4 regions of the Bradyrhizobium sp. OAE829 genome follow, and region 2 is predicted to be linked to each of the others. Evidence: predicted binding sites of a transcription regulator. Region 2 holds the regulator's gene; each other region holds the start of a gene.
What was found. The regulator PhoB, encoded in region 2, activates phosphate uptake and scavenging genes when phosphate is short. The targets are predictions, from matches to a motif close to TGTCATNNANCTGTCAT.
Positions count from the first base shown of each region.

Region 1: a site for PhoB is predicted at 1,485-1,501, ahead of ABIE49_RS07860 (UDP-2,3-diacylglucosamine diphosphatase). Genes of this name have one in related genera too.
Region 3: a site for PhoB is predicted at 3,492-3,508, ahead of ABIE49_RS37970 (DUF47 domain-containing protein). Genes of this name have one in related genera too.
Region 4: a site for PhoB is predicted at 3,385-3,401, ahead of ABIE49_RS38395 (RNA degradosome polyphosphate kinase). Genes of this name have one in related genera too.

Region 1 covers NZ_JBEPOE010000001.1:1,578,606-1,583,657, reverse strand. Annotated here, with positions in the region: gene ABIE49_RS07865 (Bug family tripartite tricarboxylate transporter substrate binding protein) at 1-502, opposite strand, end outside; gene ABIE49_RS07860 (UDP-2,3-diacylglucosamine diphosphatase) at 1,524-2,336, shown strand; gene ABIE49_RS07855 (glycosyltransferase family 4 protein) at 2,333-3,388, shown strand; gene ABIE49_RS07850 (threonine ammonia-lyase) at 3,442-4,431, shown strand; gene ABIE49_RS07845 (outer membrane protein) at 4,660-5,052, shown strand, end outside.
Region 2 covers NZ_JBEPOE010000001.1:3,667,841-3,672,892, forward strand. Annotated here, with positions in the region: gene argF (ornithine carbamoyltransferase) at 1-237, opposite strand, end outside; gene ABIE49_RS17995 (aspartate aminotransferase family protein) at 237-1,442, opposite strand; gene ABIE49_RS18000 (GcrA family cell cycle regulator) at 1,925-2,434, shown strand; gene phoB (phosphate regulon transcriptional regulator PhoB) at 2,603-3,304, opposite strand; gene phoU (phosphate signaling complex protein PhoU) at 3,389-4,105, opposite strand; gene pstB (phosphate ABC transporter ATP-binding protein PstB) at 4,129-4,950, opposite strand; gene pstA (phosphate ABC transporter permease PstA) at 4,947-5,052, opposite strand, start outside.
Region 3 covers NZ_JBEPOE010000001.1:8,001,751-8,006,802, forward strand. Annotated here, with positions in the region: gene ABIE49_RS37950 (ABC transporter ATP-binding protein) at 1-200, shown strand, start outside; gene ABIE49_RS37955 (ABC transporter substrate-binding protein) at 238-1,455, shown strand; gene ABIE49_RS37960 (branched-chain amino acid ABC transporter permease) at 1,565-2,428, shown strand; gene ABIE49_RS37965 (branched-chain amino acid ABC transporter permease) at 2,430-3,398, shown strand; gene ABIE49_RS37970 (DUF47 domain-containing protein) at 3,550-4,194, shown strand; gene ABIE49_RS37975 (inorganic phosphate transporter) at 4,209-5,052, shown strand, end outside.
Region 4 covers NZ_JBEPOE010000001.1:8,090,271-8,095,322, forward strand. Annotated here, with positions in the region: gene ppx (exopolyphosphatase) at 1-1,096, opposite strand, end outside; gene ABIE49_RS38395 (RNA degradosome polyphosphate kinase) at 1,124-3,322, opposite strand; gene ABIE49_RS38400 (P-loop NTPase family protein) at 3,484-4,161, opposite strand; gene ABIE49_RS38405 (CDP-alcohol phosphatidyltransferase family protein) at 4,253-4,795, opposite strand; gene purM (phosphoribosylformylglycinamidine cyclo-ligase) at 4,964-5,052, shown strand, end outside.

The sequences.
Region 1 (5,052 bases), 2.1 Mb from region 2:
CGCCGAGATGCTGCGACGTGCCGACGCCGGCATGGCCATAGGAGAGTTTGCCGGGCTGCGCCTTGGCGAGCGCCACCAACTCCGCCACCGTCTTGACAGGTTGCTCTGGCGGAACGGCGAGCACGTTCGCCGCGATGAATACCTGCGAGATCGGCGCAAAATCCTTGACCGGATCGAACGGCAGTTTGTCATACAGGCTCGGATTGATGACGAGCGCCGAGTTGCCGCCCATCAGCAACGTGGTGCCGTCGGCGGCCGACTTGGCGACGCGTTCGGTGGCGATGTTGCTGCCGGCGCCTTGCAGGTTTTCGACCACGAACGGCGTGCCCCAGACCTCGGCAAACCGTTCGGCCAGGATGCGCGCCGCAAGGTCCGGCGCGGTGCCGGGCGTGAAGCCGACCAGGATCTTCACCGGCTTGTTCGGATAGCTGGACTGCGCCGATGCCGCCTGCGCCGACAGCAGCACCAGCAGCGCGGCGGACAGGCTCGCTACGAACTTCATCGTTTCCTCTCTCGTCCTGCATGCCGGTTTGCGCGGTCATTGCCGCAGGATTTGGAGGAAGTGTGACAGCAGCAACCGCTGCCGGCAAGTAGCCCGCATGAGCGCATGCGATATGCGGGGTCGATGCGACATAAGACCCGGATATCGCGTTGCTCATCCGGGCTACGGACTACGGATGGCCAATTCCGCAAGTGCGACAAATCAACCCGTCGGGCAAATCAGTTCCGGTTTCCAGAATTCGTGTCAAGCCCCAGAATAAAAAATATTTCTGTTTACCAGAAGGCAAATCAGGCATACAGATTTGGCCATCCCGTCCTACTCAGAAGGGCGTCGGCCGTCGTCACGGACGTTGGGCGGGTTGCGGTGGACGCTGGTTTGCGCTGAGACGACGGCGCGGACGAGCGTACGGCAAAACCGTGTGGTCCTGGCGCCCGTTGCAGGCGTCAAGCTGTCGGAGAAGCGCAAGCGGGAACGGCAGCGACGGAGTCAACCAAGAACTCGTCTCCGGGGAGATCACGGCATAAGCCGTAAAGCCATTGCGCAGGGAAGGCCGGGTGTTCTCCGCTGCCCTGTATGCTCGTGTGCACTTTGTTTTGTGCAAACCGCACGCGAGACCGCGGGTGCAGCGCGCACCCGGTCTTCCCTGCGCCCTCTTATTTCGGGCGGGAAGTTACTTGCAAACCTCGGGCGCAATGCGTCGCGAGAATAATTTTGGTCGTCCCGGACAAGTGAGCGCAGCGAACGCGATCCGGGACCCATACGCCGCGGCCCATCGGTTAGAACGCCAGCGTTGGAGACCTTCTGCACAATGAGGGCCGCGGCGTATGGGTCCCGGCGTTCGCCGGGACGACGAACCAAATAACGATCCGGACGATGACCGTAAATCCACGTGACTTGCCGTCGTTTCCCTGTCGCATCGCGCTGCTATCCGCTTTTGCAGGGGCGCGTCATCGATTCGCGTGGGGCTATCAGTCGCGTCGGTTGTCATCGCCCTGTCACAGGGATCTGTTAGGTGCACGGCATGGGTAGTGACTCCTCGAGTGAAGAGAGCCCGGAGCGGCGCTTTCGCACTTTGTTTATCTCCGACGTCCATCTCGGAGCCCGCGGCTCGCAAGCCGACCGGTTGCTGGACTTCCTCAAAAGCCACGACGCCGACACCATCTATCTCGTCGGCGATATCGTCGATGGCTGGGCGCTGAAGTCCAACTGGTACTGGCCGCAATCGCATAACGACTTCGTGCAGAAAATGCTGCGCAAGGCGCGCAAGGGCGCCAAGGTCGTCTACGTGCCGGGCAATCACGACGAGTTCCTGCGCAATTATTACGGCACCCATTTCGGCGGCATCGATGTGGTGGAAAACACCATTCATGAGGGTGCCGACGGCAAGCGCTATCTCGTCATCCACGGCGACATCTTCGATCTCGTCGTGCAGAACGCGCGCTGGCTCGCCCATCTCGGCGACAAGGCCTATGATTTCGCCATTCAGATGAATCGCCTGGTCAACTTCTTCCGGCGCATGTTCGGCGTTCCCTATTGGTCGCTGTCGCAATGGGCGAAGCTGAAGGTCAAGAACGCGGTGAATTATATCGGCGCGTTCGAAAAGACCCTGGCCGGCGAAGCGCGGCGTCACGGCGCCGATGGCGTGATCTGCGGCCATATCCACTACGCCACCATCCGCGACGAGCACGGCATCCGCTACATGAACTGCGGCGACTGGGTCGAAAGCTGCACCGCGCTGGTCGAGCACGAGGACGGCCGGTTCGAGATCATCACCTGGGCTGATCCGCAGCGCCGGCTGGCGCCGGTTCCCCGCGTCGCGGCGCGCGCGGCATGACGCATATTCTGGTCGCGACCGATGCGTGGCATCCCCAGGTCAACGGGGTGGTGCGGACGCTGACCATGATGGCGGAAGCCGCCAAAGGCTTCGGCGTCGACGTCAGCTTCCTGACGCCGCAATCGTTTCGCACCTTTGCGATGCCGAGCTATCCGGATTTGCAGCTCGCGCTGCCTTACCCGGCGAAGATCGCGGCGCTGATCGAAGCGGCCAAGCCCGACAGCATTCACATCGCGACCGAAGGTCCGATCGGCTTGCTGGTTCGTCGCTATTGCCGCAAGCACGGGCTGCCGTTCACCACGAGCTTCCACACGCGCTTTCCGGAATACGTCTCGGCGCGCTCGCCAATTCCGGAAAAATGGGTCTGGCGCGCGCTGCGCTGGTTTCACCGGCCGAGCCAGGCGGTGATGGCGGCAACACCGGCGCTGGCAGCTGAATTGCGCCAGCGCGGATTTCGCAATGTGGTGCTGTGGTCGCGCGGCGTCGACACCTCGCTGTTTCATCCACGCACCACCGACCTCTGTCTGCCGCAGCCGGTGTTCCTCAGTGTCGGCCGCGTCGCGGTCGAAAAGAACCTCGAGGCGTTCCTCGACCTCGATCTGCCCGGCACCAAGCTAATTGTCGGCGATGGCCCGGCCCGTGCGGCGCTGGAGCGGAAGTATCCGGATGCCGTGTTCCTGGGCGCCCGGCACGGCGAGGAACTGGCGGAGATTTATGCGGCCGCCGACATCTTCGTGTTCCCCAGCAAGACCGATACCTTCGGCCTGGTGCTGCTGGAAGCGCTCGCCAGCGGCGTGCCGGTTGCCGCTTTTCCGGTCACCGGTCCCCGCGACGTGATCGGTGCGGCGCCGGTCGGCGTGCTGAGCGACGATTTGCGCGCCGCCTGCCTCGACGCGCTGCAGATCCCGCGGCAGGCCTGCGTGGAGTTCGCCGCCGCCCACACCTGGCAGGCCTCGGCGCGGGTTTTTATCGACCATGCCCTCAATGTCCGGGCCCCAGGCTCCGAAGGCGAGGTGGTCGAGTTTGTGGAAGACCCGCATTTCGCCGCCTGACTTCACCGGATTGCGTCTTGCCCGCCCGTCCACGGACGCGATACAAAGTGGTCATGACGGATCAAGCCTCGATGGTACCGATTGGTGCCGCAGATATCGATGCGGCGGCGCGGGTGGTTGCGCCCTTTGCGGTGCGAACGCCGCTGCTGTCGTTCCCGGTTCTCAACGAACGCGTCGGAACCAAGGTCTTTCTCAAGCCGGAAATGCTGCAGCGGACCGGTTCTTTCAAGTTCCGCGGCGCCTTCAACAAGCTCGCCTCGATCCCGCAGGCCGAACGCGGCGGCGGTGTGGTCGCGTTCTCGTCCGGCAACCACGCCCAGGGCGTGGCGGCGGCGGCGCAGATCCTCAACATGCAGGCGACCATCGTGATGCCCAAGGACTCGCCGCTGACCAAGCGCGAGCGCACCAAGGGCTATGGCGCCGAAGTCGTGCTCTATGACCGCGACAAGGAAGATCGCGAGGCGATCTCCAGGGACATCGCGAGCAAGCGCGGCGCGACCCTGGTGCGCCCCTATGACGATCCCTTCGTGATCGCGGGACAGGGCACGGCGGGCCGCGAGATCGCGGAGGATATGACCGCGCTTGGCCTGACGCCCGATATCGTGGTGGCGCCGGCCTCCGGCGGTGGGCTGATCGCGGGCGTTGCGACGGCCATCAAGGCGCGCTTTCCGCAATCGACGCTGATCGTCGCCGAACCCGAGGGCTACGACGATCACGGCCTCTCGCTGCGCGCCGGCCACCGCGAAGCCCATCATGCGGCCGATCGCACCATCTGCGATGCGCTGATGGCCGCGATCCCCGGCGTGATGACGTTCTCGATCAACAGCAAGCTGCTCGCCCAAGGCGTGGTCGCTTCCGACGCGGAGGTCGGGGCGGCGGTGGCGTATGCCTATCGGGAACTGAAGCTGGTGGTCGAACCCGGCGGCGCCGTCGGCCTCGCCGCCTTGCTGGCCGGCCGGATCGATGTGCGCGGCAAGAACGTCGTCATCGTCCTCTCCGGCGGCAATGTTGACGCCGACCTGTTCGCCAAGCTGGTCGCCTGAATGGGTGCGGCAGGACGCCGCAGGTCACGACGGCTCAGCCCGGCCCGATAGCGAGAACCGCCAAATCCCGTGATTCCCGAGCGCTTGCGCATTAGTCCAACCGGCGGCCGGGCCGGAGTCCAACCCATTGCTGTGGTAGTGTTGCACCGCAGGTACACGCGAGTTCCCCAAACGTAGGTACGTTGTTCCCGCTGAGGAACAGCTGAACGAAACCTTGTGGGGCTTGGAATGAATATCCGGAAGAGCGGACTGTGGATCACGGCGACGGCGCTCGGCGCGATGATCCCGTTTGCAACCGCCCTGGCGGCCGACATGCCGGTGAAGGCCGCGCCGATCGTGGCTGCGGCTTACGACTGGTCCGGCGTCTATCTCGGTGTGCACGCCGGCTATGGCGGCGGCATGAAGGATTGGGACGCGCGCAACGCTGATTTCGTCGCGCGCGGATTCCTCGCCGGTGGTCAGGTCGGCATCAACAAGCAGATTTCCAGCTTCGTGTTCGGCCTCGAACTCGACGGTTCATGGGCCGATATCAGTGGCTCGCAGTTTGTCAGCGTCGGCAGCGCCGCGCTTGGCATCACCAGTTCCCAAACCGCCAGATCGAAGATCGACGGTCTCGTCACC
Region 2 (5,052 bases):
GCCGGTCAGCATGATGGCCTCGCCCCCGAGCTGGCGCATGCCGACGTCGAACGAGACCCGGGTGCGGGTCGACGGCCGTTCGAAGATCATCGCCAGCGTCTTGCCCTCGAGCGGCTTCCTGTTCTTCTCATGCGCCTTCAGCTTCGCCTTCATGGCGACGCTCAGGTCCAGCATGTTGCGCAATTCCTTCGGCGGCAGCTCGCTGATATCGAGGAAGTGACGTAGGGACTTGCTCATCACCCCGCCGCCTTCTTCTTGTCGCCCGACAGCGCGATGCAGGCGCGTTCGAGGCTTTGGACGGATTGCTCGATTTCGGATTCGGAAACGATCAGGGGCGCGAGGAAGCGCACGACATTGTCGCCGGCGCCGACCGTCAGCAGCTTCTGGTCGCGCAGCGCGGCAACGAGATCGCCCGAGGGCACGACGGCCTTGACGCCGATCAGCAGCCCTTCGCCGCGCACTTCTGCCAGCACGGAAGGATAGCGATCGACCACGGAGGCGAGCTTCTGTTTCAAGAGCAGCGACACCTTCTGCACGTGCTCGAAGAAGCCGGGCTTCAGCATCACGTCGAGCACCGCGTTGGCGGAGGCGATCGCCAGCGGGTTGCCGCCGAAGGTCGAGCCGTGCGAGCCCGGCGTCATGCCGGACGCCGCCTCTGCCGTGGCGAGACAGGCGCCGATCGGAAAACCGCCGCCGAGCGCTTTTGCCAGCGACATGATGTCGGGGGTGACGCCGATGCGCTTATAGGCAAACAGATCGCCGGTGCGGCCCATGCCGGTCTGCACCTCGTCGAAAATCAGCAGCAGGCCCTTGTCGTCGCACAATTGGCGGAGCGCCTTGAAGAACGCATGCGGCGCGCTGCGGACACCGCCCTCGCCCTGCACCGGCTCGATCAGGATCGCGGCGGTCTGCGGCCCGATCGCCTTCTTGACCGCTTCGAGATCGCCATGCGCGACCTGGTCGAAGCCATCCAGCGGCGGACCAAAGCCTTCCAGATATTTGGCCGAGCCGGTCGCCGCCAGCGTGCCCAGCGTGCGGCCGTGGAACGCGCCCTCGAAGGTGACGATGCGATAGCGCTCGGGATGGCCCTTGGCGGCGTGATAGCGGCGCGCGACCTTGATCGCGCATTCCATCGCTTCCGCGCCGGAATTACAGAAGAACACCAGATCGGCAAAGCTCTGCTCGCACAGCCTTGCTGCAAGCTTGTCGCCGTCCGGGCTCCGGAACAGGTTCGACATGTGCCAGAGCCTGGTGGCCTGCTCCTGCAAGGCTGCGACCAGATGCGGATGGCAGTGGCCAAGCGCATTCACCGCCACGCCCGAGGTGAAGTCGAGATAGCGCTCGCCGGACGTTGAGATCAGCCACGCGCCTTCGCCGCGTTCGAAACCGAGATCGACTCTCGCGAATACGGGAAGCAGATGCGACGGGGCGCTGTTGGTCATGGCCATCACTGACGGTTAGAGACCGGCCACATAGCGTGCATTGGTGCGAACGCGGCACAGCCGGTCTTGCGAAAACAAAACGTGCCGCCTTTTCGGGGCGGCACGTGACAGGCATTCTATGCTGGCTTTGGACCGTGTCAACACGCCTAAAAAGGGCTTTCCTGCAGTGCAGGATAAAGCAATCCGTAGCATTCCGGTGCCGTGGAAAACTCCAATTACAATGCATAAATACCGGAACATGTGGACGCACGGACGCGGACTCTTGCGCCAGAGTCCCGCCATATTGTAGCGTCTGGGCTGTCGGGTACGACATCTCGTGCGGAAGTACTGACCCCTAGAGTCCATTTTGTAAGGCGTAAACGTTCGGGCGGCTTTTTTGCGCCCGGCGAGGGCTAAGGGATTCTGCCCGCTGGGATTTTTGAGAATTGGCATCGCCAGCGCTGCCCCCGGTTTGGCCGGCTCTGTGCGAAGGGAAGAATGCGATGACGGTATTGACCTGGTCCGACGAGCGCGTCGAGCAGCTTAAAAAGCTCTGGGAGGGCGGACTTTCCGCCAGCCAGATCGCCGCGGAACTCGGGAATGTGACGCGAAATGCAGTGATCGGCAAAGTGCATCGGCTGGGTCTTTCCGGCCGTGCCAAGAGCCCCTCCTCGGCCGCGCCGCGTCAGCGCAAGGCGCGCCCCGCCCAGCAGATGATGCGGGTGGCGCGCCCGGTGTCGCGCGGCAATACCGCGCTGGCCCACGCCTTCGAGGTGGAGATGGAGCCGGATCCGGTCGCCTACGACAATGTGGTGCCGATGAGCCAGCGGCTGACGCTGCTCGAACTGAACGAGGCCACCTGCCACTGGCCGATCGGCGATCCCTCCAGCTCGGAATTCTTTTTCTGCGGCGGCAAGGCGCTCACCAGCCTGCCCTATTGCGCACATCACTCGCGCATCGCCTATCAGCCGGCCTCCGATCGCCGCCGCCCGGCACCGAAGCCGACAAGGTAAGGGCTGCGCGGAAGCTACGCGGAAAACATCGCTGTCGTCCCGGCGAACGCCGGGACCCATAACCACAGGGGTTCGTGGTTATGCCTGGCTGGAGCTCCAGCTCATTTCAAAAAATGAGATCGGTGGTTATGGATCCCTGCGTTCGCAGGGACGACGATAGAGTATTGGCTACTCCACCTTCGCGAACCGATCATCCAGCGCGTAGCCGGCGCCGCGCACGGTGCGGATCGGGTCCTGTTCGCGGCCGGGGTTGAGCAGTTTGCGCAGGCGGCCGATATGGACGTCGACGGTACGTTCGTCGATATAGATGTCGCGGCCCCAGACGCTGTCGAGCAGTTGCTCGCGGCTGAACACGCGGCCGGGATGTTCCAGGAAAAACTCCAGCAGGCGATATTCGGTCGGGCCGAGATCGATCGGACGGCCCGAGCGCGCGACGCGGCGCTTCTCGCGGTCGAGTTCGATATCGCCATAGGTCAGCACGGTGGCCAGCCGCTCCGGGCTCGCCCGCCGCAACAGGCCCTTCACCCGCGCCAGCAGCTCCGGCACCGAAAAGGGTTTTACGATGTAGTCGTCGGCGCCGGTCGCCAGCCCCCGCACCCGCTCGCTTTCCTCGCCGCGCGCGGTCAGCATGATGATCGGCAGCGCCTTGGTCTCCGGCCGCGCCCGCAAGCGGCGGCACAGTTCGATGCCGGACAGGCCCGGCAGCATCCAGTCCAGCACGATCAGGTCGGGCACCCGCTCCTTCAGCCTCGTATCGGCGTCGTCACCGCGGGCGACGGTTTCGACCTCATAGCCTTCGGCATCGAGGTTGTAGCGCAAAAGCGTGGTGAGCGCTTCCTCGTCTTCAACCACCAGAATGCGTGCGTTCATCTATGTCAGCCTCTTGATATCCGATTTTGACGCGGTTTGTTACGCGAACGTCTTCCGCTTCCAGTTCCGCTTCTAGTTTCGCTTCTAGTTTCCTGGCACCGTGGTGGCGAAATTGGTCATGTCGCCCTTCGGGCGCTTGTCGAGGATCTGCTGGCCTTCGATCATGTAGAACACGGTCTCGGCGATGTTGGTGGCATGGTCGCCGATCCGTTCGATGTTCTTGGCGCAGAACATCAGATGGATGCAAAACGAGATGTTGCGCGGATCTTCCATCATGTAGGTCAGGAGCTCGCGGAACAGCGAGGTGCAGATGGCGTCGACTTCCTCGTCGCCCTTCCAGACCGCCATCGCCGCCGGCAGGTCGTGCGACGCGTAGGCGTCGAGCACGGACTTGACCTGCGACTGCACCAGATCGGTCATGTGTTCGAGACCGCGGATCAATTTCAGCGGCTGGAAATCGTTCTCCAGCGCCGCGACGCGCTTGCCCATGTTCTTGGCGAGGTCGCCGATCCGCTCCAGATCGGTGGCCACCCGCATGGCACCGACGATCTCGCGCAGGTCGATGGCCATCGGCTGGCGGCGGGCAATCGTCAGCACCGCGCGTTCCTCGATGAGGTGCTGCAGGCGGTCGATCTCGACGTCGGAGGCGACGACGCGTTTTCCGAGCGCGACATCGCGCCGGATCAAGGCATCGACGGATTCGGTGATCATGCGTTCGGCAAGGCCGCCCATTTCGGCGACCAGACGGGTCAATTCCTGAAGATCGCTGTCGAACGCCTTCGCGGTATGTTCTGAAGCCATTGTCTTCTCCTCGCGATGTGCGCTTAGCCGAACCGGCCGGTAATGTAATCCTGGGTGCGTCGATCGCTCGGCGAGGTGAAAATCTTGTTGGTGTCGTCGAACTCGACCAGTTCACCGAGATACATGAAGGCGGTCTTGTCCGAGACGCGCGCCGCCTGCTGCATGTTATGGGTCACGATGGCGATGGTGTAGTCCTCCGACAATTCCTGGATCAGTTCCTCGACCTTGGCGGTCGAAATCGGGTCCAGCGCCGAGCAGGGCTCGTCGAACAGGATCACTTCAGGGCGCACCGCCACGGTGCGCGCGATGCAGAGCCGCTGCTGCTGGCCGCCGGACAGGCTGAGGCCCGACGCATTCAGCTTGTCCTTGACCTCGTTCCACAGCGCACCGCCACGCAACGCCTTTTCGACGCGGCCGTCCATCTCGGATTTCGAGATCTTCTCATAAAGGCGGATGCCGAAGGCGATGTTTTCGTAGATCGTCATCGGAAACGGCGTCGGCTTCTGGAACACCATGCCGACCCGGGCGCGCAGCAGATTGAGATCAAGCTTGGGGTCGAGGATGTTGGTCTGGTCGAGCATCAATTGCCCGGTCGCCTTCTGGCCCGGATAGAGGTCGTACATCCGGTTGAAGATCCGCAGCAGCGTGGACTTGCCGCAGCCGGACGGCCCGATGAAGGCGGTGACGCGGTGGGTGCCGAGCGTGAGGTTGATGTTCTTCAGCGCATGGTGCTCGCCATAGTAGAAGTTCAGGCCGCGCGCGGTCACTTTCGGCGGCGCGTCGGGCAAGGCGACCTGCGGAACAGGTCCGTTCGCAGCACTCACGGATACGGAAAGATCGTTCATTTTGCGGTCCTCTCGGCGCCAAGGATGCGCGCGCCAATATTCAGGGCGAGTACGGTCAGGGTGATGAGCAGCGCCCCGCTCCAGGCGAGCTGCTTCCAGTAT
Region 3 (5,052 bases), 4.3 Mb from region 2:
TCATCCAGCAGATCGGGCACACCATCGCGCGGCTGAAGTCAGAAGGCTTCACCATCCTGCTGGTCGAGCAGAATTTCCGCTTCGCCGCGACGGTCGCGGATCGCTACTACATCGTCGAGCACGGCAAGGTCATCGACGGGTTCGCGAATTCGGAACTGCAGGCCAATATGGACAAGCTCCACACTTATCTTGGCGTCTGATCGGTTTAGTTCGGCAAGCAAAATTCAGGGAGAAAATATGAAACAGAAAATTTCGGCACTTCTTTTCGGCACCGCGCTGACACTCGCCGCGAGCGGCGCGCTGGCGCAGGATAAAACCGTCAAGGTCGGCGTCCTCACCGACAATTCCGGTCTCTATTCCGACCTCGGCGGCGCCGGCTCCACGCTCGCCGCCCAGATGGCGATCGAGGATTCCGGGCTTGCCGCCAAGGGCTGGAAGATCGACGTGATTTCGGCCGATCATCAGAACAAGCCCGACATCGCCACGACCATCGCGCGCCAATGGATCGACGTCGAGAAGGTCGACATCTTCATGGACGTGCTGAACTCCGGCGTGGCGCTGGCGGTCAACAATCTGGTGAAGGAAAAGAACGCCGTCATGATCAATACCGGCGCGGCGACGTCGGACCTCACCAACGCTCAGTGCTCGCCGAACACGATCCACTGGGTTTACGACACTTACATGCTGGCGAACAGCACGGGCCAGGCGCTGGTGAAATCGGGTGGCGACACCTGGTACTTCCTGACCGCGGACTACGCGTTCGGCCACGCGCTGGAGCGCGATACCGCCGCGGTCGTGGTCAAATCGGGAGGCAAGGTTATCGGCAACGTCAGGCATCCCCTGAACTCGTCGGACTTCTCCTCGTTCCTGCTGCAGGCGCAGGCTTCCAAGGCCAAGATCGTCGGCATGGCCAATGCCGGCGGCGACACCACCAACACCATCAAGCAGGCGTCGGAATTCGGCATCGTCGCCGGCGGCCAGAAGCTGGCCGGTCTTCTGCTCTTCATTACCGACGTTCATTCGCTCGGTCTGAAGGTTGCCCAGGGCCTGAACTTCACCGAAACCTTCTACTGGGATCTCAACGACGACACCCGCGCGTTTTCCAAGCGCTTCTCCGAGCGCATGAAGAACAAGGCGATGCCGTCCATGGTGCAGGCCGGCGTCTATTCGGGCTTGATCCACTATTTCAAGACGGTCGATGCGATGGGCGGCAATCCGCATGACGGCATCAAGGTCGTCGAGAAAATGAAGGCGGCGCCGACCGACGACCCGCTGTTCGGCAAGGGCACGATCCGCGCCGACGGCCGCAAGCTTCATCCGGCCTATCTGTTCGAGGTGAAGAAGCCGGCCGAATCCAAGGGACCGTGGGACTATTACAAGCTGATCGGGACCACCCCTGGCGACCAGGCCTTCCGGCCGCTTTCGGAAAGCGCCTGTCCGCTGGTAAAGAAGTAACAAAGATCGCCCGCCGGCACCGTGCCGGCGGGCTTCCCTTCGTGGCACCGCGCGATATCTTCGCGGCACCGCGCGAAATAGCGTCACAACGAAATCGAGTGCGAAACCGATGCAAGCTCTCTACGCACAGCTTTTAGTGGGATTGATCAACGGCTCGTTCTACGCGCTGCTCAGTCTGGGGCTGGCCGTGATTTTCGGCATGCTCAACATCATCAATTTCGCCCATGGCGCGCTCTATATGATGGGGGCGTTCTGCGCCTATTTCCTGCTCAACCTGGCGGGCATCGGATACTGGCCGGCGTTGATCATCGCGCCGATCGTGGTCGGCATCTTCGGCATGATCCTGGAACGGACCATGCTGCAGTGGCTTTCGGGCCTCGACCATCTCTACGGGCTGCTGCTGACGTTCGGCATTGCGTTGATCGTGCAGGGCGTGTTCCAGAATTATTTCGGCTCCTCGGGCCTTCCCTATGCGATCCCCGATGAACTGAAGGGCGGCATGAACCTCGGCTTCATGTTCCTGCCGATCTACCGCGGCTGGGTAGTCGTGTTCTCGCTCATCGTTTGCCTCGCCACCTGGTACCTGATCGAAAAGACGCGGCTTGGCGCCAATCTGCGCGCCGCGACTGAGAACCCGACACTGGTGCGCGCGTTCGGCATCAACGTGCCCAGGATGATCACGCTCACCTATGGGCTTGGCGTCGGCCTTGCGGCGCTGGCCGGCGTATTGTCCGCCCCGATCAACCAGGTCCGGCCGCTGATGGGCGCCGACCTGATCATCGTCGTGTTCGCGGTGGTGGTGATCGGCGGCATGGGCTCCATCATGGGATCGATCATCACCGGCTTTTCGCTGGGCGTGATCGAAGGACTGACCAAATATTTCTATCCCGAAGCTTCAAACACCGTGGTTTTCGTCCTGATGGTGCTGGTGTTGCTGGTGAAGCCAACGGGTCTGACCGGACGGGCGGCCTGATATGAGCGCATTGACTGACGATACACTGCCGGTGTCACCGCGTGCCGTGCGCGACGAGATGATCGTATTCGTCCTGATGGCGGCGCTGCTGGCGATCGTGCCGCTGACCGGGATCTATCCGTTCTTCGTGATGCAGGCGCTGTGCTTTGCGCTGCTGGCCTGCGCGTTCAACCTCCTGATCGGCTATGGCGGGCTGTTGTCGTTCGGCCACGCGATGTTTCTGGGCACGGCCGGTTACTTCACCGCGCATGCGCTGAAGGTCTGGGGGCTGTCGCCGGAGCTCGGAATTCTGGTCGGCACCCTCGGTGCCGCCGGGCTTGGCGTCATTACCGGCGTCGTCGCCATTCGCCGTCAGGGCATCTACTTCTCGATGATCACGCTGGCGCTGTCGCAGCTTCTGTACTTCATCTACCTGCAGACGCCCTTCACCCATGGTGAGGACGGCATCCAGGGCATCCCGCAGGGCTATCTGTTCGGCATCTTCAATCTCGCCAAGCCGACGGTGCTCTATTACGTCATCCTCGTTGGGTTCCTCGGCGGTTTCCTCTTGATCTATCGCACCATCAACTCGCCGTTCGGTGAGGTCTTGAAGGCGATCCGCGAAAACGAACCGCGTGCGATCTCGCTGGGCTACAAGACCGATCACTACAAACTACTGGCCTTCATTCTTTCCGGAACGATCGCCGGTTTCGCAGGTTCGCTAAAGGTCTTCGTGGCGCAGAACGCCTCGCTCACCGACGTGCACTGGACGATGTCGGGCGAGATCGTGCTGATGACGCTGGTCGGCGGTCTCGGAACCGTATTCGGTCCCGTGGTCGGCGCCTTCGTGATCATCGCCATGCAGCAATATCTGGCCGGTTTCGGCCAGTGGGTGACGGTGATCCAGGGCGTCATCTTCGTCGCCTGCGTGCTGACTTTCCGCCGCGGCGTGATTGGCGAGATCGCGCATTTCTTCCGCCGTTCGCTGTAAATTGGCCGTTTGGGAGCATTTTTACGGCCTACAAAGCGGTGGATGACCACTATTCCCGGGTCCGTCGTCGCGCGCTTTGCCTGCGAATGGTCTATGACAGTTTTGTGACAGGCTGCCTCGGGCAGCCGTTCCAGAACGATGGATAAGACCGATGTTGCGCTGGTTTCGCTATTTCCTGCCCAAGGAAGAGCGGTTTTTCGACCTCTTTGCCCGCCATTCCCAGACCGTCGTGCAGGGGGCGCTGGCCCTGCAGGACATGCTGCGCGGCGGCGACGAGACGCCGGTGTTCTGCCAGCGCGTCAATCAGTTCGAAAACGATGCCGACAATATCACGCGCGAGGTGCTGACCGCGGTCCGGCGCACCTTCATCACCCCGTTCGACCGTGGCGATATCAAAAACCTGATCACCTCGATGGACGATGCCATCGACCAGATGCAGCAGACCGCCAAGGCCGTCATTCTGTTCGAGGTCCGCGCCTTCGAGCCGCCGATGCGCGAAATCGGAACGCTGATTGTCGAGTGCGCCAATCTGGTCGGGCGCGCATTGCCGCTGATGCAGTCGATCGGCGACAACGTCGCGATGCTGACCGCGATCACCGAGGAGATCGGCAAGCTGGAGGGGCGCATCGACGACCTCCACGATATTGGCCTGAAGGAGCTGTTTCTCAAGCATCGCGACGCCAACACCATGGATTTCATCGTGGGCGCCGAGATCTACAAGCATCTTGAAAAGGTTTCAGACCGCTTCGACGACGTCGCCAATGAGATCAACAGCATCGTAATCGAACAAGTATAGGGCAGGGCCAACAAGTGGATGCTTCGCTTGGTCTCCCAATCCTGATCGCATTGATTGCGGTTGCGCTGCTGTTCGACTTCCTCAACGGGTTGCACGACGCCGCCAATTCGATCGCCACGATCGTGTCGACGCGGGTATTGCGGCCGCAATACGCGGTGTTTTGGGCCGCCTTCTTCAACTTTATCGCCTTTCTGGTGTTCGGTCTTCACGTCGCCAACACCATTGGCACCGGCATCATCGAGCCCAGCATCGTCGACGCGACGGTGATCTTTGCCGCGCTTGTCGGCGCCATCGTCTGGAACCTGATCACCTGGGGGCTTGGCATTCCTTCGTCCAGTTCGCACGCGCTGATCGGCGGCTTGCTCGGTGGCGGGATCGCCAAGGCAGGCCTGTCCGCGGCGGTCTGGAGCGGACTCTCCAAGACGCTGCTGGCGATCGTGCTGTCGCCGCTGGTCGGCTTCCTGCTGGCGCTGGTGCTGGTGGCGATCGTGTCCTGGCTCTCGGTGCGCTCGACGCCGTTTGCGGTCGACCGCGCCTTCCGCATCCTGCAATTCGTCTCGGCCTCGCTGTATTCGCTCGGCCATGGCGGCAACGACGCGCAGAAGACAATGGGCATCATCGCGGTGCTGCTCTATTCGCAGGGCCATCTCGGCACTGAATTTTCCATCCCGTTCTGGGTGGTGATCTCGTGCCAGGCGGCGATGGGGCTCGGCACGCTGATGGGCGGCTGGCGGATCGTCCGCACCATGGGGCTGCGGATCACAAAACTGACGCCGATGCAGGGCTTTTGCGCGGAAACCGGCGGGGCCGCAACCCTGTTCATGGCGACCTGGCTCGGGGTTCCCGTTTCCACCACCC
Region 4 (5,052 bases), 4.4 Mb from region 2:
CGATGTCGGACAGCAGGCATGCGGCGTGGCGCAGCCGGCGTTCCTCCGGCGTTTCGCGCAGCTTGACGACCCTGACCAGACGATCGGTCCACGAGACCAGTTCTTCGGCATGGCGGGCGGAGCGCGACAACAGCTGGTTCAGCGTCTGCGCGGCGCAGATGAATCCATCGAGGGCGCGTTCGGATGGCGGCAGCTTTTCGTACAATAACCCCTCGCGCACGCCGAAGGTCGAGAACACGATGGTCTTGGGCCTGGCAACGCGAATGATGTGTTCGAGCACCAGCGCCGCGTAGGTCAGCAGCGGCCGCCGCGCGTCGGAGATCATCTCGATATTGGCCAGCATGTTGGCCGCGGCCAGCCGCCTCAGCCGCTGCGCGAAGTCGAGCGCTTCCGCCGCCGGGATCGAATAGCCGTGCATCACCCGCAGCGGGTAGTCGCTCTGGATGATGTGGATGCGCGCCAGCGCGCGCCAGGTGCCGCCGACCGCATAGAAGGTGCGGCCGCGGCCGGCCTTGAGCTGGGCGACGTCGGACAGTTCGTCGGAGACGATCCGCTCGGCGCGTTTCAGCGATTTGTCCGACAGGTCCTGCAGCGCCAGGCTTCCGAGCGGCAGCGTGACGCCGCTGCGGACGCGGTTGCGGTGCACGTCGATCAGTTCGAGCGATCCGCCGCCGAGATCGCCGACGATGCCGTCGGGATCATGCACGCCGGAGACGACGCCGAGCGCCGACAATTTGGCCTCGCGCGGTCCCGACAGGATTTGAATGCGGGCGCCGCAGATGCGCTCGGCCTTGGCGATGAAATCGGGGCCGTTGGAGGCGTCGCGGCAGGCCGCCGTGGCGATCGCATAGACGCGGCCGACCTTCTGGATCTTGCACAACGCGCGAAACCGCCGCAGCGCGGTCAACGCCTTGGCGACGGCGTCGGTAGCCAGCAGCCCGGTGGTCTGGACTTCGCGGCCGAGCCCGCACAGCGCCTTCTCGTTGAAGATCGTGACGAGGCTGCGCGCCATCGTTTCATAGACGACGAGACGAACCGAGTTCGAACCGATATCGATGACGGCGACGCTGGTCGAGCGCTTGCGCGGCCGCTTCACCGCCAATCCCCCATATGACGCAACCCGCTAGGACGAATGCTGACGCTCATTACGGCGCGTGAGGCGGCGCGGCGAAGATTCCTTGAGAGACTTTCCACGGCCTGACAGACTCGGATTCGTCATGAAGTAATTGTGCAGATTGAACGGCTCTTCGCCTTTCGCGGCCTTCATACGCGTTGAAGACCCGTCCGGCAACAATTGCCAGCTTTGCTCGGTATCCTTCAGGTTCGCGACCATGATCTGTTCGAGAACCTGCTGATGCACCGTAGGATTTTGCAGCGGGCAGAGCACCTCGACGCGGCGGTCCAGGTTCCGCGGCATCATGTCGGCGGACGAGATATACACAGCAGCTTTTGTGCTCGGCAGGCCTTGACCCATGCCGAAGCAGTAGATTCGGCCGTGTTCGAGGAACCGGCCGATGATGGATTTGACGCGGATGTTCTCGGAAAGTCCGGGCAGCCCGGGCCGCAGGCAGCAGATGCCGCGCACCACGAGCTCGATCGAAACGCCGGCCTGCGAGGCCTCATACAGCGCATCGATGATATCAGGATCGACCAGCGAGTTCATCTTCATCCAGATCGCGCCGGGCTTGCCGTGGCGGGCGTAATTGGATTCGCCCTTGATGTGTTCGATGATGCGGTTGCGCAGCGTCAGCGGCGACACCGCCATGCGCTCGATGTCGCTGGGTTCGGCGTAGCCGGTGATGTAGTTGAACACCCGCGCTGCATCGCGCCCGATGATCGGGTCCGAGGTGAAGTAGGACAGGTCAGTATAGATGCGCGCGGTGACCGGATGATAATTGCCGGTGCCGGTGTGGACATAGGTGGTGAGGTTGCCGCCCTCGCGGCGCACCACCATCGACAATTTGGCGTGGGTCTTCAGTTCGATGAACCCGTACACCACCTGCACGCCGGCGCGTTCGAGGTCGCGCGCCCAGCGGATATTGGCTTCTTCGTCGAACCGCGCCTTCAGTTCGATCAAGGCGGTCACCGACTTGCCGGCTTCGGCGGCTTCGGCCAGCGCGCGCACGATCGGCGAGTTGTTCGAGGTGCGGTAGAGCGTCTGCTTGATGGCGACCACGTCGGGGTCGCGGGCGGCTTGTTGCAGGAATTGCACGACGACGTCGAAGGATTCATAGGGGTGATGGACCACCAGATCCTTCTGCCGGATAGCGGCGAAAATATCGCCGCCATGGTCGCGCACGCGCTCGGGATGGCGCGGCACATAGGGCACGAATTCGAGGTCGGGCCGGTCGAGCCGCGTCAGTTGCGACAGTTCGTTCATCGCCAGCACGCCGTCGACCAGGAAAATCTCATCGTCGGCTGTGGACAGCGCCTGCTGCACGAAGGCGCGAAGCTCTTCCGGCATCTTGGCTTCGATCTCGAGCCGGATCACCGATCCGCGTCGCCGCCGCTTCAGCGCGGTCTCGAACAGGCGCACCAGATCCTCGGCCTCTTCCTCGATTTCCAGTTCGGAGTCGCGGATGATGCGGAAGGCACCCTGGCCCTTGACGGTGTAGCCGGGGAACAGGCGGCCGATGAACAGGCCGGTGGCCTGTTCCAGCGTGATCAGGCGTACCGCGCCGTCCTTGCCCGCGGGCATGCGGATAAAGCGGTCGATCTTGCCGGGCATGCGGATCAGCGCGTTCATCGGCTTGCCGTCGGCGACCCGCGACAAATGCAGCGCGATCGTGAAACCAAGGCTCGGGATGAACGGGAAGGGGTGCGCCGGATCGATGGCGAGCGGCGTCAGCAGCGGGAAGATGTTGTGGAGGAAGTGATCCTCGATCCAGGTCCGCTCGGCCTTGGTGACGTCGTGGCTGTCGACCAGAATGATGCCGGTCTGGGACAGAATGGTGCGCAGATCGCTCCAGATCGCCTGCTGGTCGGAGGCGAGTTCCGAAACCGTCTGGTTGATGCGGACAAGCTGCTCGGAGGGGGTCAGGCCATCCGGGCTGCGTTCGGCAATACCTTCGCGGACCTGCGCCTTGATACCGGCGACACGGACCATGAAGAATTCATCAAGGTTATTGGCTGAAATCGACAGGAACCGGACCCGCTCCAGCGTGGGATGGCCGGGATTGACGGCTTCCTCAAGCACCCGGCGATTGAAATGCAGCCAGGACAGCTCGCGATTGATGAACCGCTCCGGGCTGGTGGCGATCGCCAGCGGCGCTTCGGCAACTACGTCTTTTTCTTTTATTTCAACAACTTGTGCCGAGTCCATGAAGTTTCGATCCATCTCAGTTGGAGCGCAGCGCCAATCTAGGCGGATGCCGTGCGCACCATGTGATAGTTGGATGACGTTTCGATGACATTGATGTTCCGCCGGCCGCCGCCGTCAAGGCGGCGGGGGCGTGACATGGCGCGCAGCGCCAGCCGCGCCCGTCAGGCGTTGCGCAGCAATTCGGCTGCCAGCGCCCGGGTCACCGGCCGGCCGAGCCGCAGCGCCTCGCTATCCAAGAGGTCGATGGCCTGGCGCGCAGCCGCATAGGACCGCTCGATCCGGCTGGCGAGATAGCTCACGACCGTCTCGTCGATGCTCAACTGACGGTCGGCGCAAAATTTGACGATCAGGCCGCGGAACAGCAAATCGTCGGGCGGCAATAGCGGCACCGTCGGCACCGCGCGCAGCCGCGACCGCAGATCGCGAAGTTCGACCTCGAAGGCCGATGGCGCAATCCGCGCCGTCATCAGAATGGAGGCTTCGTCTTCCCGCCCCAGATTCATCAGGTGGAACATCGCGCGCTCGTCGAAATCCCCTGGTTTCAGGTCCTCGACCACCAGCGCCCCGGTCGCAAGCGCGCCGGGTACGGCGGTGGGCGTCAGAGCGTGTGCAGATATCGAGCGGGCGCCGGCCTGTTCGGCCCAGATCGCGGCGAGATGGCTCTTGCCGGAGCCTTCCGGGCCTACCAGCAGCATGATGCGGTTGGGCCAGTCGGGCCAGCTTTCAATTAGCGTCAGGCCCGCCTCATTGGCCGGCCCTTCCAGAAAATTGTCGCGGGTCAGGCTTTCTGCGTGCGGCAGCGCAAAGGCAAGTTGACGGGGTTGAACGCGAACTGCCACGCAGATCTCCGGAACCATAGCGTTTTCAAGCGAAGCGGGTACCGGTTCGCGTGAAGAAAACGCGTCAAACAAAACGCTTCAGGAAGGCGGCCTATTTGGCCTCAATCGTACTCATGTGCCGCACCCACTCCACGAGATAGAGGGAGACGGAAACCAAAGTAAAGACCGTAACAAAACCCATCAGGATCAGGTCGTATGGCGTCGGCTTGAAGTTGAAGCCGAGCGACGCCAGCACCAGGGCGGCGAACGCCACCTGCGCCACCGTGTTGAGCTTCGAGACCATCAAGGGTTTCATCGGGATAGGCTTGTCGAACAACCATGACACGATCACGGCGGTGACGATCATGATGTCGCGCGACACCACCAGGATCACGATCCACAGCGGCACCGCGCCCCAGATTCCGAGCGAGACGTAGATCGAGACCAGAAGCGCCTTGTCGGCGAGCGGGTCGAGCAGGGCGCCGAGCTCGCTGGTCATATTGAAGCGCTTGGCGAGGAAACCGTCGACGGCGTCGCTGACACCGGCAATCACGAAGATCGCGAATGCTATCTCCATCTGTCTTGAGGCGATCGCCCAGACGATAATGGGCACCAGGATGATGCGACCCAGCGTAATGATATTCGGAATATTCAACTCGGTCGCTTCCCGGCTACCTGGCCACCGGCCCTGATTACGTAACAGATCCGGCCCTTTGCGGGGCAGGCCGGTTGTTATCTACATAGTATATCGACCTGCCGCTTGCGAGCCATTGCAGGATGGCCGAAATCCTCGTAACCAGCCGTCTTCTGACGGGAATTGAGCATGATCGACCGCAAAAACGGGCTCACTTACGCCGATTCGGGCGTCGATATCGATGCGGGCAATCGCCTCGTCGATCTCATCAAGCCGAT